Prochlorococcus marinus XMU1412: one gene and its partner. The protein of the gene in region 2 binds, or shares a complex with, the protein of the main gene of each other region. Links are inferred from orthologs where the notes say so. Each region holds a gene or a part of one and is shown on either strand. Other genes may lie near its edges.

The links. The genes of interacting proteins can lie anywhere in the genome.
Region 1: the proteins of cdaA (region 2) and glmM are in contact, whole or in part, in a crystal structure (PDB 7OJS), measured with the Bacillus subtilis proteins. The link is inferred for Prochlorococcus marinus XMU1412 from one-to-one orthologs.

What each region holds. Positions count from the first base shown.
Region 1 is NZ_JAAORJ010000001.1:230,239-235,866, reverse strand. What follows is about bases 1-2,945. They hold glmM (phosphoglucosamine mutase), read left to right. Parts: upstream 1-769; coding sequence 770-2,122; downstream 2,123-2,945. Other genes in these bases: HA152_RS01255 (DUF3177 family protein), read left to right, coding at 2,882-2,945; trmB (tRNA (guanosine(46)-N7)-methyltransferase TrmB), read right to left, coding at 2,130-2,759; HA152_RS01270 (thioredoxin domain-containing protein), read right to left, coding at 86-631; thyX (FAD-dependent thymidylate synthase), read left to right, coding at 1-83. Outside these bases: more of HA152_RS01255, read left to right, coding at 2,946-3,505; HA152_RS01250 (hypothetical protein), read left to right, coding at 3,465-3,800; ileS (isoleucine--tRNA ligase), read right to left, coding at 3,797-5,628. UniProt on the Bacillus subtilis protein: Catalyzes the conversion of glucosamine-6-phosphate to glucosamine-1-phosphate. Glucosamine-1-phosphate is used for cell wall biosynthesis.
Region 2 is NZ_JAAORJ010000002.1:536,328-544,516, forward strand. What follows is about bases 1-2,823. They hold cdaA (diadenylate cyclase CdaA), read left to right. Parts: upstream 1-869; coding sequence 870-1,778; downstream 1,779-2,823. Other genes in these bases: lysA (diaminopimelate decarboxylase), read left to right, coding at 1-835; HA152_RS05935 (isoprenyl transferase), read left to right, coding at 1,782-2,585; bioB (biotin synthase BioB), read left to right, coding at 2,591-2,823. Also shown: more of bioB, read left to right, coding at 2,824-3,598; HA152_RS05945 (rhodanese-related sulfurtransferase), read left to right, coding at 3,595-4,527; HA152_RS05950 (hypothetical protein), read left to right, coding at 4,539-5,039; lipA (lipoyl synthase), read right to left, coding at 5,036-5,935; recombination mediator RecR, read right to left, coding at 5,939-6,538; photosystem II reaction center PsbP, read left to right, coding at 6,642-7,199; HA152_RS05970 (ABC transporter ATP-binding protein), read right to left, coding at 7,214-8,189. UniProt on the Bacillus subtilis protein: One of 3 paralogous diadenylate cyclases (DAC) in this bacteria, catalyzing the condensation of 2 ATP molecules into cyclic di-AMP (c-di-AMP). Upon expression in E.coli leads to c-di-AMP synthesis.

The DNA.
Region 1 (5,628 bases), on a different replicon or contig from region 2:
AAGAACACAAGTCCATTGCCCAAGATTGCAAGTCTATTTTTAAACAAAGTTTTCCGATTGTATCGAAATCTTTAGAATGGTAATTCTATCCATGACTACGAGGACTAACCTCATTGTTTTTATTTTCTTGAATTGTTGAAAATTCATTATTAATAATTTCCCTATAGGGTTTCTCTTCTTTTTCTAAATTATTAATTGATTCTCTTATTGTTATTTCATCTTGTTTACCAATAAAAGTAGATATTAAACTACCATTTTTATCAAAAAGATTAACTTGAGGAATCCCGTTGACATCAAATTTCTGGATATAGTTACCCCATTTTTGATTATCAACATTTAAAAAAACAAAATTAATATCTTTTTCGTATTCATCTTTAAAAGCAGACACTTGAGGAGCCATTTCTTTGCAAACTTCACACCACTCAGCATAAAATTCCATAAATGTAGGCTTATTATTTGTAAAAGCTATTTCAGGTTCAACAGATAATTCTCCAAAACTCTTTAAAAGATAAGTTGATTTAAAAAAGAAATTTTTAAACAAAAGCAGTGAAACCATAACAATAGATATAATCAATATGAATATAATTTTTAAATTTGTCTTTAAAATTTGCTCTCGATTTTCAGATTGCACTATTGAAGCATAACTAACTAAAAACATCTTAAATAAGTTAAACAAATAAAGAGTATCTCAATCTATAAGCTTTTAATCAACTGATAAAATAAAAAAATGAATAATTATCAAAATTTCTTTGATTCCTGAAACCTAATTATGCAATCTCTCTTTGGTACTGATGGAATAAGAGGAAAATTTAATGAAGAGATAACTTATTCTCTAGCCTACAAAGTAGGATATGCTCTAGGTACGACTTTAGAGAAGAAAAGTCCAATATTAATTGGGAGAGATACAAGAATCAGCGGAGATATTCTGCTTCAGGCAATAACACAAGGTATAAATAAAAGTGGCAAACAATTTATAAATATTGGAATATGCCCTACCCCAGCGATCCCTTTTGTAATCAAACAAGAGAATCTTAGTAGTGGGATCATGATATCTGCAAGTCATAATCCACCAGAATATAATGGCATAAAAATTTTTGATCATAATGGTCAAAAAATTTCTAAATATTTTGAAAATAAAATTCAACAAATAATTGAAGAGACAAATCAAAATATATCAGTTCCTACAACAATAATTCCCTTAAATACAAATAAAGATCTTATGGATATTTATATTAAAAGCCTTATCCAAACAATGGGAGGAGAAAATCTAAACGGGTTAAAAATAATTTTAGACACATGCTATGGATCAGCGACAACCTGCGCAAAAAAAATTTTTCAGTCTCTTGGTGCTGATGTAAAAGTTATCAATAACTCTATAAATGGGTTGAAAATTAATATGAATTGTGGGTCTACTAACCTCGAACCATTAAAAAAAGCATTAAAAGATAGTCATGCAGATATGGGTTTTAGCTTCGATGGTGATGCAGATAGAGTAATTGGAATAGATTCTAAAGGCAATGTTTTAGATGGAGATCATATTCTTTTTCTTTGGGGAAGAGAACTTATGGAACAAAAAATTCTCGCAAATAATTTACTAATATCAACACAAATGGCAAACTTAGGATTTGAAAAAGCCTGGAAGAAAATTGGAGGAATTCTATATAGAACGGATGTTGGAGATAAATATGTGCATGAAGCAATTAAGAAAAAAAAAGCTGTTTTAGGAGGTGAGCAGTCAGGCCATATACTTTCAAAAATTAATAACTTTTGTGGAGATGGGATATTGACTGCACTTCAAATTTCCAAATATTGTAAAAAGAAAAATATTAATTTAAATGATTGGCTTAAAAGTAGTTTCAAACCGTTTCCTCAAAAACTAACCAATATCAATTTAAATTTTAATCTTAATAAATTAAATCCAGAAACCAAAATATTAATTGATCAAACTATAGAGTTTTTTCAGAAAATATATTCGGATAATTGTAGAGTTTATATAAGGCCTAGCGGTACAGAACCCGTTATAAGAGTTCTCGTTGAGGCCAAAAGTCATAAGAAAGTTGATTATTTATCAAGCGAAATAACAAACAAACTCTTTTTAGAAATTGAGAAAATAATGAAATAACGATGTATTAAATTTTGATATAAATCCTTTCAAAAATATCAAGTTGGTTAACAATCACATATTTTTCCCGATTAGTTTTAACTTTATTTGGATTAAAACTTTCCGAATAATTAAAATCTTTTTTATCTATTGTTTTAAAATAAAAACTACTTAATATGGTGTAATCCATATAATCGAATAAATCCTTTACATCCGTTTTGATAAAAATTAAGGTACCTTTTTGCAAAGAATTTGAAAGAATATTAAAAAATTCTGGCTGAATTACACGCCTTTTATGATGTCTCTTTTTAAACCATGGATCAGGAAAATTAAAAGAAAGACTTTTTAGATTTTTGACAATAAATTTACTTTGGACATCATTCAAAATATTATTAGCATTTCCAAATATAAAATATAGATTTTTAATTTCTCTTTCAAACACTTTTAATTTAGCATTTTTGACTAATTTCTCACGGATTTCAATTCCTAAATAATTCCAACTGGTATTAACTAAAGCTAAATCAAAAAGAAACTCACCAGCAGCACAACCTATATCCAAATGAAGATTCGATTTAGAATCATCAAACATTTCGCTCAAAGAAGGTATTCTCTCAATTTGATTGAAATTACTACTAAGGGGATTAACATGCTGTCTCATACAATTATTAATATATTTCTAGGCAATAATATAAGGATGCATAATATTCATAACTATGACAATGGTAAGATCAAAAGTAACAGTTTGATGTTTAATTATTATGTGTTTAAAAAGAAAAAGTTTTGAACGTTTTTAATCAACTTTCTATTTGGCTATCCTTTCAACTTTCAATAATTTTCCTTATTGGAATTCCTGTTACTCTATCCGTCTGGTCAATTAAAAAAAGAAATAAAGCAGTTATTAAACTTCTATCAATTTATTGGAAAATATCCCTTTTATTTTTTATAAGCCTTTTACTTTTAATAGGAAAGTATAATTATGCTTTAGTAATAACAAATATTTCAACATTATTAATGACAGTTTCAGTTTGGTTTTGGAACGATATTAATGATGAATTAAGAGAATATAATTTTTCTTACTCCCTGACCACAACGACAAAAATATGGAGATGGACGTTAACTTTTATATCTCTCAATTTCTTTATTCAGAGTTTACAAAACTTCAACTGCTTTTATTTTATTAATTCGGATTCGTGTGCAATATGGCTTCAGCCTTCTTCAAATTTATATATTGTTATAAAAAATTTATTTAATTTTTTCTTTGGAGCTAACTTTACTCAGCCGGTAGCAAAATTCTTGGGATTATTTTCATTATTAATTTATATTTTAGGCCTTGTTCAATGGTCAATAATCAAATTACCTAAAAATGGTAGAAACTCTTGCTTCTCAGAAAATGGCAAAAATTGATTTAATAAATAGTCTTGAAAAAATAAGTTCCTTGATGCCTGATAGGATACTTAAACTAGAGGGTTTTATTCCAAAAGAAAATCAAAAAGAACAATTAGAAATACTTATTTTCAGAGGTTACAGTAGCTCAACAACTCATCCAATTGAAATAGATTCAGAAAAAAAAGTTATTGCACTTACATATATAATTAAAAACTTTAAACTTTATAAAGCACCGCTATCAGAAACCGAAGAAAATTTTATAAGAGAAAATTCAAACTCAGTTTTCTTTTTGAATCAAAAAAACTGGATCTAAATAAATTCAGAATTAATAATATTTGAACATCTTTTGCATAATTTTGTATTTTGGATACCATTAAAAGTTTCTTTTTGATAATGCCAACATCTAGCACATTTTTGACCTTGAGCTTTTAATATTTGAATCTTACCAATTGTATTATTATCAATAATTAGAGAATTCTCCACCAAATCGGATACCACTTGGAAGTTTGATACTATAAGCCAGTCCCTAAATAAATCTACATCTTGATTGCCAAATTCTTCTAGCCAAGTAAGTGAATCTTTTAAAACTTTATCTTTAGGTAAAAAATTAACTTCAGTTTCTAAAGCTGCTCCAATTATTTGTTTGTTCCTACATCCTTCTATAGCCTTGTTAATTTCAACTCTCAAATTTCTTAAATTTGCAATTTGCTCATTAAGTATTTGATTTTTCCATGACTGCGAAAATATTGGCCATCCTCTTTGAAAGACTGATTTTTCTTCAGTTGAATATGGAATATTTTGCCAAATATCTTCAGCCATATGACAAAGCACTGGAGAAATAAGTACGGCTAAATTTTCAACAACTTTTGACATGACGAACTGACATGATCTTCTTCTAAATTCTGATTTAGAACTTACATATAACCTATCTTTCGCAATATCCAAATAAAAATTTGATAGATCTACAACGCAAAAACTTTGCAAGATTTGGAAAAATTTTGAAAATTCGTAATTTTCATAAGCATTTGATATTTGATCTGTAACCTCAACTAATCTGCCTAACATCCATTGATCTAAGAGAGGCAATTGATCAATTTCAAAACTATCAATTTTAGGATCATAATCATGAATATTACCTAGAAGATATCTTGCAGTATTACGAACTTTTCTATATACGTCAGAAAGTTGCTTGAGTATATTTGAACCAATTGGAACATCTACTGAATAATCTACAGAGCTAACCCATAGCCTTAAAACATCAGCACCATAAGCAGGGTCAGTTTTTTTATTATTACCTCCATTAATAATAATATTTGGATCAACAACATTTCCTAAAGATTTGCTCATTTTTCTGCCGTTTTCATCAAGTGCAAAACCATGAGTTAAAACTTTCTTATATGGAGGTTTTTTATTGACCGCAACAGATGTTAGCAAAGAAGACTGGAACCATCCTCGATGTTGATCTGAGCCCTCTAAATAAAGATCTGCTGGATACTTTAATTCACTTCTTAGTTCACATACTGCGGCCCAGCTAGATCCTGAATCGAACCAAACATCCATTGTATCTGTTCCTTTTTTCCATAGATCCGATTCTTTTGCATAATTTTCTGGCAAAAGATTTTTAACATCCCAATCCCACCAAATATCTGCTCCATGTTCACTAAAAAGTTCTTGAATATGATTAATTATCTCGTTATTAAGGAGGATGTCATTACCATTTTTTTTATAAAAAACTGGAATAGGGACTCCCCAAGACCTTTGTCTAGAAATACACCAATCACCTCTACCAACAACCATAGAATAAATTCTTTTCTTTCCAGTCTCTGGCATCCATTCAACATCTTCGATTGCCTTTAATGCTGATGATCTAAAGCCATTTACAGACGCAAACCATTGTTCTGTTGCCCTAAAAATAGTTGGTTTTTTGGTTCTCCAATCATACGGGTATCTATGATTATAATTTTCTTGTAATAGAAGTAAATTATTTCCTTGTAAATATTCAATAATTAAATCATTTGCATCTTTCAGGACATTTGATCCTTTGAATTGACCAGAATATTCATTTAAGTTGCCTTTTTCATCAACGACACATGTTATTGGTAAATCATATTTTTGACCCACATTAAAATCATCTATCCCAT
Region 2 (8,189 bases):
AATCGAATGCCATACACATGAATACATTAGAACAGGTTCATTTGATAGCAAATTTGGTTTTGGAATCGAATATTTGAATAATTTATTTGCGAGCATAAGCGAAACTAAACACCTAAAATTAAAAGGAATACATGCTCATATTGGTTCCCAGATCTTTGAACTAGACCCTCATAAGGATCTAGGTGAAATAATGGTAAAAGTTATTTTAGACGCTAAAAATTTTGGCCATAATATTAAAGAACTTAATGTTGGTGGAGGTTTAGGCATTAAATATACAAAAGATGATGATCCGCCTTCTATCGATGAATGGGTAAGAACAATTTCCAACTCAGTTGTTAATGCTTGTAAAAAACACAATTTAGATCTGCCAAAATTGATGTGCGAGCCTGGAAGATCTATCGTATCAACAGCAGGCATAACAATTTACAAAATTGGAGCTTTTAAAGAAATTCCAGGAATCAGAACTTATTTGTCTGTTGATGGCGGGATGAGTGATAATCCAAGGCCAATAACATATCAATCAAATTATTCTGCATGTTTGGTAAAAAACCCCTTTAATTTTAATTCAAAAAATAAATATACAATTGCTGGCAAACACTGCGAATCAGGAGATGTATTGTTTAAGGAGATAGAACTAGCAAATTGTGAAACAGGAGATCTAATATGTGTTTTTGGTACTGGTGCTTACAATAATTCAATGAGTTCTAACTACAACAGAATACCGAGACCCGCAGCACTTTTAGTTTGTAATGGAGAAGCAGAAATTATTCAAAAAAGAGAAAGTCCATTTGATCTTTTGAAATATGATGTTTTGCCTGATCGCTTTATTAAATAAAATCAGGTAAATTTAAATTAATTTAGTTTTTAGTGTGAATTTCTGGGGGATTATAAATTTAAAGCTTTTATTAGATGTCTTATTTGCTGTTGGTTTCGGACTTTTATTATTTTCTAGAGTAAAAGAACAACGGACATTATGGCTGCTAAGAGGATATTTGTTTTTAGTCTCATCAGCATGGTTTATTCAAAGATATGCATACTTACCACTAACATCAAAATTAATTGATGCTGTTGTCCTCGCTTGCTCTCTTTCATTAGCGATCCTTTGGCAAGGAGAGTTAAGAAGATTAATGGAACTACTAGGCACTGGGAGGCTAGCTGTATTACTTGGGAATCCCCCAAGAGAATTTAGAGCAACTTCAACTACTATTACTCAGTTAGTTGATACTGCAGGTAAACTCTCTCAAAATAGAAGAGGGGCTTTAATCGTTGTAGATTTGGGGAGTGATTTAAGACCTGAAGATTTTTTATATTCAGGTACCCATATTGAGGCACAATTATCAACTGACCTTTTAATAAATCTTTTTGCAACAGATACGCCTTTACATGATGGAGCAGTTCTTGTGAAAGGGAATAAAATAATTTCTGCTGGCGTAATACTTCCTCTTTCAAGACAAGGAATAAGTAGATATGGCACAAGACATTTAGCAGCATTAGGAATTACAGAAAGATTTGACAGATGTATTTGTATTGTTGTTTCTGAAGAAACAGGTACGTTATCATTAGCAAACCAAGGCAAACTAGAAAGGCCAATAACCAGCAGCAGGTTACAAGAACTTCTTGCAAAACTGATTGGTAATCAAAACTCTATGGGAGCAAATAAAGCATCTTTAAGTAAAAATGTCTTATCCCAAAAGACAAGCTCAGGTGATAATATCATCAGTGATATTAATAAAAAAAAGTCAGAAAAATCAGAAATTTTTATAAACAAAAAGGATTAACTAATGAGTTTAGAAAAAGTAATAGACAATAAAATTAGTAACTTATCAATGAAAATAGATAAGCAAAAATTGCCTAGACATGTAGCAATAATTATGGACGGCAATGGAAGATGGGCGACTAGAAAAGGTTTACCCAGATCATTTGGACATAAACAGGGCGTTAGTGTATTAAAAAAAATTCTCAAATCTGCAAAAAATTTAGGTTGTAAAGAAATTACTGTTTATGCTTTTTCAACTGAGAATTGGGCAAGACCAGCAAAAGAAGTTGATTTCCTCATAAATCTTTTTAGCGAAGTTTTAAAAAACGAAATTAAAGAGATACATGAAGAATCAACAAAAATAAAATTTATTGGTGATTTAACTCCTTTCCCAAGAAATTTAAAAGAAATAATCTCTAGTTCAGAATCACTTACTAAAAACAATAATAAATTTTTATTCAATGTTTGTGTTAATTACGGAGGTAGACAAGAAATAGTAAAAGTTGCTAAAGAACTAGCATTAAAATCTTCTGCTGGGGAAATAAAACCAAGTGAAATCAATGAAGAATTATTTAATTCAGAGCTATTAACTGGAGGGATTAAGGATCCAGAATTGCTAATAAGAACTAGTGGCGAAAAAAGGATAAGTAATTTTTTATTATGGCAATTAGCATATTCAGAAATTTATATATCTGACGTACTTTGGCCAGATTTCAATGAGCATGAATTTTTTAAAGCAATAATTGATTACCAATCAAGAAATAGACGTTTCGGCGGGATAGAATCATTACCAAATGAATCTTTTGAAGATTCTCAATATTCTTCCTAATAAAAATGGTTAATTCGAATAATCAGTTATTTAAAGAAATTAGGTTCGATTGGAATAAAGAGGAGATATTGGGAATACTTAATATGCCTCTTATTGATTTAATGTGGGAATCACAAACCGTTCACAGGAAATTTAACAACTACGATATTCAATTAGCATCATTGTTTAGCGTAAAAACTGGTGGATGTGAAGAAAATTGTTCGTACTGTAGTCAATCAATTTATAGTTCTAGCGACATCAAAAGTCATCCACAATTTCAAGTTGAAGAGGTTTTAGCAAGAGCTCAAATAGCAAAAAATGAGGGAGCAGATAGGTTTTGTATGGGGTGGGCGTGGAGAGAAATTAGAGATGGGAAATCTTTTAATGCAATGTTAGAGATGGTTAGCGGCGTAAGAGATTTAGGGATGGAAGCATGCGTTACTGCTGGGATGCTTACAGAAGAACAAGCTTCCAGACTGGCTGATGCAGGTTTAACCGCGTATAACCACAATCTTGACACTAGTCCTGAGCATTATAAAAATATTATTACGACAAGAACTTATCAAGACAGACTTGATACTATCAAAAGAGTAAGGAATGCAGGAATAAATGTTTGTTGTGGAGGGATAATAGGTTTGGGTGAAACTAATAGCGATAGAGCATCTCTTTTAAAAGTGCTTTCAAATATGAATCCACACCCTGAAAGTGTTCCTATAAATTCACTGGTAGCTATTGAAGGTACTGGTTTAGAAGATAATCAAGAAATTGATTCTATTGAAATGATAAGGATGATAGCTACAGCAAGAATTCTTATGCCTAAAAGTAAAATAAGATTAAGTGCAGGGCGAGAAAAGCTTTCAAAAGAAGCCCAAATTTTATGTTTTCAATGTGGAGCAAATTCAATTTTTTATGGAGATGAGTTACTCACAACTTCAAATCCATCTTTTCAATCAGACAGAAAACTTCTTAAAGAGGTAGGAGTATCATTTAACAAAGATTTTGAAACTCATGAAAAAACATTATCTTCTTTATGAAAGGCAAAAATTATAAAATAGTTTCTCTTTACTCTTTCTTCCCATTTCAAGAAAACCTAATTATTAATCTAAAAAATCAATTATTAGAAATCGAAAATGAAAATGATCTTTCAGGGTTGTTAATTTTTGCAAGTGAGGGTATTAATGGAACTATTTGTGCCGAGAAAAATGTAATTGATTTTGTTATCAATTTACTTAATAAATATGCAGGTAATAGAAATTTGAATATTAAAGTAAACTTTTCAAAAGACAAAGTCTTCAAAAAATTAAAGATAAAAATCAAAAAAGAAATAGTCACCATGGGTGTCCCTGAAATAAACCCTGCAGAAAATAATGGGACCTATATTGACTCAGCTGATTGGAATAAGTTAATTAAAAATCAAAATACAATAGTCATTGATACTAGAAATCATTATGAGGTTTCTTTAGGTACATTTCAGAACTCTATAAACCCAAATACAAGAAACTTTAGCGAATTCCCAAAGTGGGTAGATGATCATTTAGAAACCCATTTAGAAAATAAACAGGATACAAATATAGCAATGTTCTGTACCGGAGGAATAAGATGTGAAAAAGCTACTAGTTTGCTGAAAAGGAAAGGTTATAAAAATATTTATCACCTAAAAGGGGGCATCCTTCAATACCTTTATGATACTCCAAAAGAAAATAACTTATTTGAAGGTGAATGTTATGTTTTTGATAAAAGAGTTGCTTTAGATCATGAATTAGAAAAAGGCTCATACTCGATTTGTCATGCATGTGGAATGCCAATTTCAATTCAAGATCAAGAAAGAAAAGAATTTAGAAAAGGTATCCAATGTCATTTCTGCATAGACCAATTCAGTGATGATGATAGGAAAAGGTTTGAAGAAAGACAAAAACAAATCGATATATTAAAAGTTGAAAATCATAAAATCTATAAGGACTAATTTTCAAAATAATGAAGGTTGAAGAATTAGAAAAATTAGCGGGTACTATTGGATTATTAATTAAAATTCAAGTTAGAGAAACTCTTGGATTATGTTTCTTTAGAATCGTGATTGCAGAACAGAAAGATAACATAATTAAGATTTGGGCCGAAATGAAAGGTTGGACTTATTTGAATAAACAAGGTATTCAGCTTGATACATTAAGAATCCTTAGTAAATCTCCTGCATTTGTTTCGGAATTAATATGGGCAACAACTATGGCTTGGGCAATTGAAAAAAAATCAAGCAACAAAGTAAGACTTTTAGCCATTTTTGATAGTGAAGGATATAGTAAAAAACTTGTAAGATATTTCAAGTTAATAGGATTCAAAATTGTCAAAGAAGTTGGTTCTAGCCCAGTAGATCTTTTATTAAGATTGGTTTGGGGAGGTGCAGGTACACTTATGAACGGGGAATGTATTTCCATATTGAAAAGACTTGAAAAGAAACTCTCTTTAATTAAAGAAAGTTAACCCACGTGATAACTACTTCTTACTAAAGGGCCAGAAGATACTTTTTTGAATCCTAATTTCTTAGAGAAGCGATATAAATATTTAAACTCTGATGGATCCCAATATTTCTTAACTGCCAAATGATTGAATGAGGGCCTTAAATATTGGCCAATTGTAATTTGATCACAATCTATTTTTCTAAGATCATAAATTGTATTTTTTATTTCATCCAATGTTTCCCCAAGTCCTAACATAATGCCTGATTTAGTTTGAATATGAGGAGCAATATCCTTTGACTTTTTTAGTAAAATAAGGGATTTTTTGTAATTTGCCCCCCTCCTAACTTCTTTTTGCAGTCTTTCAACAGTTTCAAGATTATGATTAAAGCATATTGGATCTTTTTCTAAAATCATCTTCAATCTCTCAGTCTGAAGGTTATTTGTTTCATCAAGATTTTTGCCTCCACCCCATAAATCAGGAGTTAAAACTTCAATTTTAATTGTTGAATCAATTTTTCTAATCTCATCAATTGTAGATATAAATAAATTTGCGCCATGATCAGGGAGATCGTCTCTAGCTACAGATGTCAAAACAACATATTTCAAATTTAGTACTTTCACTGCTTCAGCGACTTGAGTACATTCATCAATATTGATAGAACTAGGCCTCCCTTTATTTACCTGACAAAAAGCACATGAACGTGAACATATCGATCCACCCAGTAAGAAGGTGGCTGTTCCTGAGGCATAACATTCTGCTCTATTTGGACATCTTGCTTCTTCACAAATAGTATGAATATTTGATTTTTTTATGAGTGTTTGTATTTTTGCGAATTCTGAAGCTTTACTAACAGGAAATTTAATCCAAGAGGGAAGTCTTAAGATTTTTTCTTTCTTGATTAGATTATTGTCTCTCATTGTCTAATTTAGTTTTGTTCTACCTTCTAAGGCCCTTGCAAGTGTAACTTCATCCACATATTCAAGTTCACTGCCCATTGGGAGCCCATATGCAATCCTCGTAACTTTAGTAAAAGGGGCTAACAATTTTCCAATATAAAGACTTGTTGTATCTCCCTCAACACTAGGGGTCAATGCCAATATGATTTCATCTATTTCAGACTTACTAACTCTTTCTACCAAGCTTCTTATTTCTAAGAGTTCGGGGCCAACAGAATCCATTGGGGATATTAAACCACCAATAACATGGTAAACACCTTTAAATTCTCTGGCGCGCTCCAAAGCAAGCAGATCTTTTGTTTCTGCTACTACACAGATTAGTTTTTGATTTCTTTCAATATTCCTACAAATTTCGCATTCATCTTCTGAAGTCAAATTGAAACATTTTTTGCAACGACCAACATTACTACGTGCCTCTAACAGAGCCTTTGAAAATTCTCTTATTGTACTTTCAGGTTGTTTTAAAATAAACAGGGCTAATCGTTGCGCTGTTCTTGGACCAATCCCTGGGAATTTCTCAAAATGACCGATTAATTTTGAAAGTGGTTTGGTATAAGTAATCAAAATTAAACTATTTCTAAAGATAATTTAGACGCAAAATTCCGAATTGCCATAATTGTTTGCTTTTAATGTCTTATTATGTTTTCAGTTAGTAATTTCAAACAAAATGAAAAATATTAAATTAAACCCTTTCAAATATTTATTTTTGGTTTTTTTGTGTTTAACACTGAGTGCTTGTAGTGGCGGACTGAATGCGGGATTAGAAGCTTATCAAAGTCCAGATGGTAGATATGCCTTTTTGTATCCAACAGGGTGGACTAGAGTAAAAGTCGATGGAGGACCTGAAATTATTTATCATGATTTAATAAATAGTAATGAGACCTTAAGTTTAGTTATTTCTGATGTCAATAAAGAGGTTCAATTAGAGCAATTAGGAAGCCCAAGTGAAGTAGGTCAAACATTAATTGATAAAGTCATTGCTCCCGAAGGTTCAGGTAGAGAGGTGAAACTTATAAATGCCGATAAGAGGGAAGCATCCAGTCACATTTTCTATGATTTAGAGTATGAATTAAATTTAAATGAACAGGCAAGACATGAATTAGCTACTGTCGTAATTGATAGAGGAACACTTTACACTTTCGCTGTGGGAACAAATGAAGAAAGGTGGAATAAAGTTGACGGTATGTTTAGTAACGTAATTGAATCATTTAACTTCTTAATATAGTTTAGAAATTCATATTAGATTCCTACTTGAACATTCCACAAATCAGCATATATTTTGTTCTGATCTAATAGTTTTTCATGTTTTCCGCTTTCAACTATTTTACCTTTATCAATAACTACAATATTATCCGCATTTTTTATAGTGCTTAATCTATGAGCTATTACTATAGTTGTTCTTTCTTTTGTGATTTTAGATAACGATTTTTGAATTAAAGCCTCTGTTTCATTATCAACTGAAGCTGTAGCTTCATCTAATATTAATATTGGAGCATCCTTTAAAACAGCTCTCGCCAAGGCAATTCTTTGACGTTGCCCGCCCGAGAGTCTTTGGCCCCTTTCCCCCACTATAGTTCTATAACCATCTGGTAATTGTTCAATAAATTTATGAGCTTCCGCAATCTTTGAAGCTTTAATAATATCTTTAAGACTTGGGTTGATTGAGCCATAAGCAATATTTTCTTGTACACTGCCATGAAATAAATAAGTTTCTTGACTTACTAAAGAGATACACTTTCTTAAATCCCTCAAATTTATTTCTTTAATAGAAAACCCATCCAAGGTTATTGACCCATTATTACTATCATAAATTCTAAGTAGTAGTTTTATTATTGTACTCTTCCCAGAACCTGTTAAACCAACAATTCCTAATGTTGAGTTATTTTCAATTTTGATATTTATGTTTTTTAATGTTAAATCTCGACCAGGATAATTAAAATTTACATTATTAAAAATAATTTCTCCTTTGATATCTTTAGGTTCAATTTTTATTTTTCCATCTTTTATTTTTATAGGCGTATCTATGAGATCAATTACTCTATCTATTGAAGCCATAGATCTCTGAAAATCATCTAAAACATGCCCCAAAGTAGTTAAAGGCCATAATAGTCTTTGTGTAATAAACACTAAAAAACTATAAGTACCTACATCAAGTGTCTTATTCCAAGTTTGGAAACCTCCAATTAATAGAATCGATATAAAAGCAAATAAAATT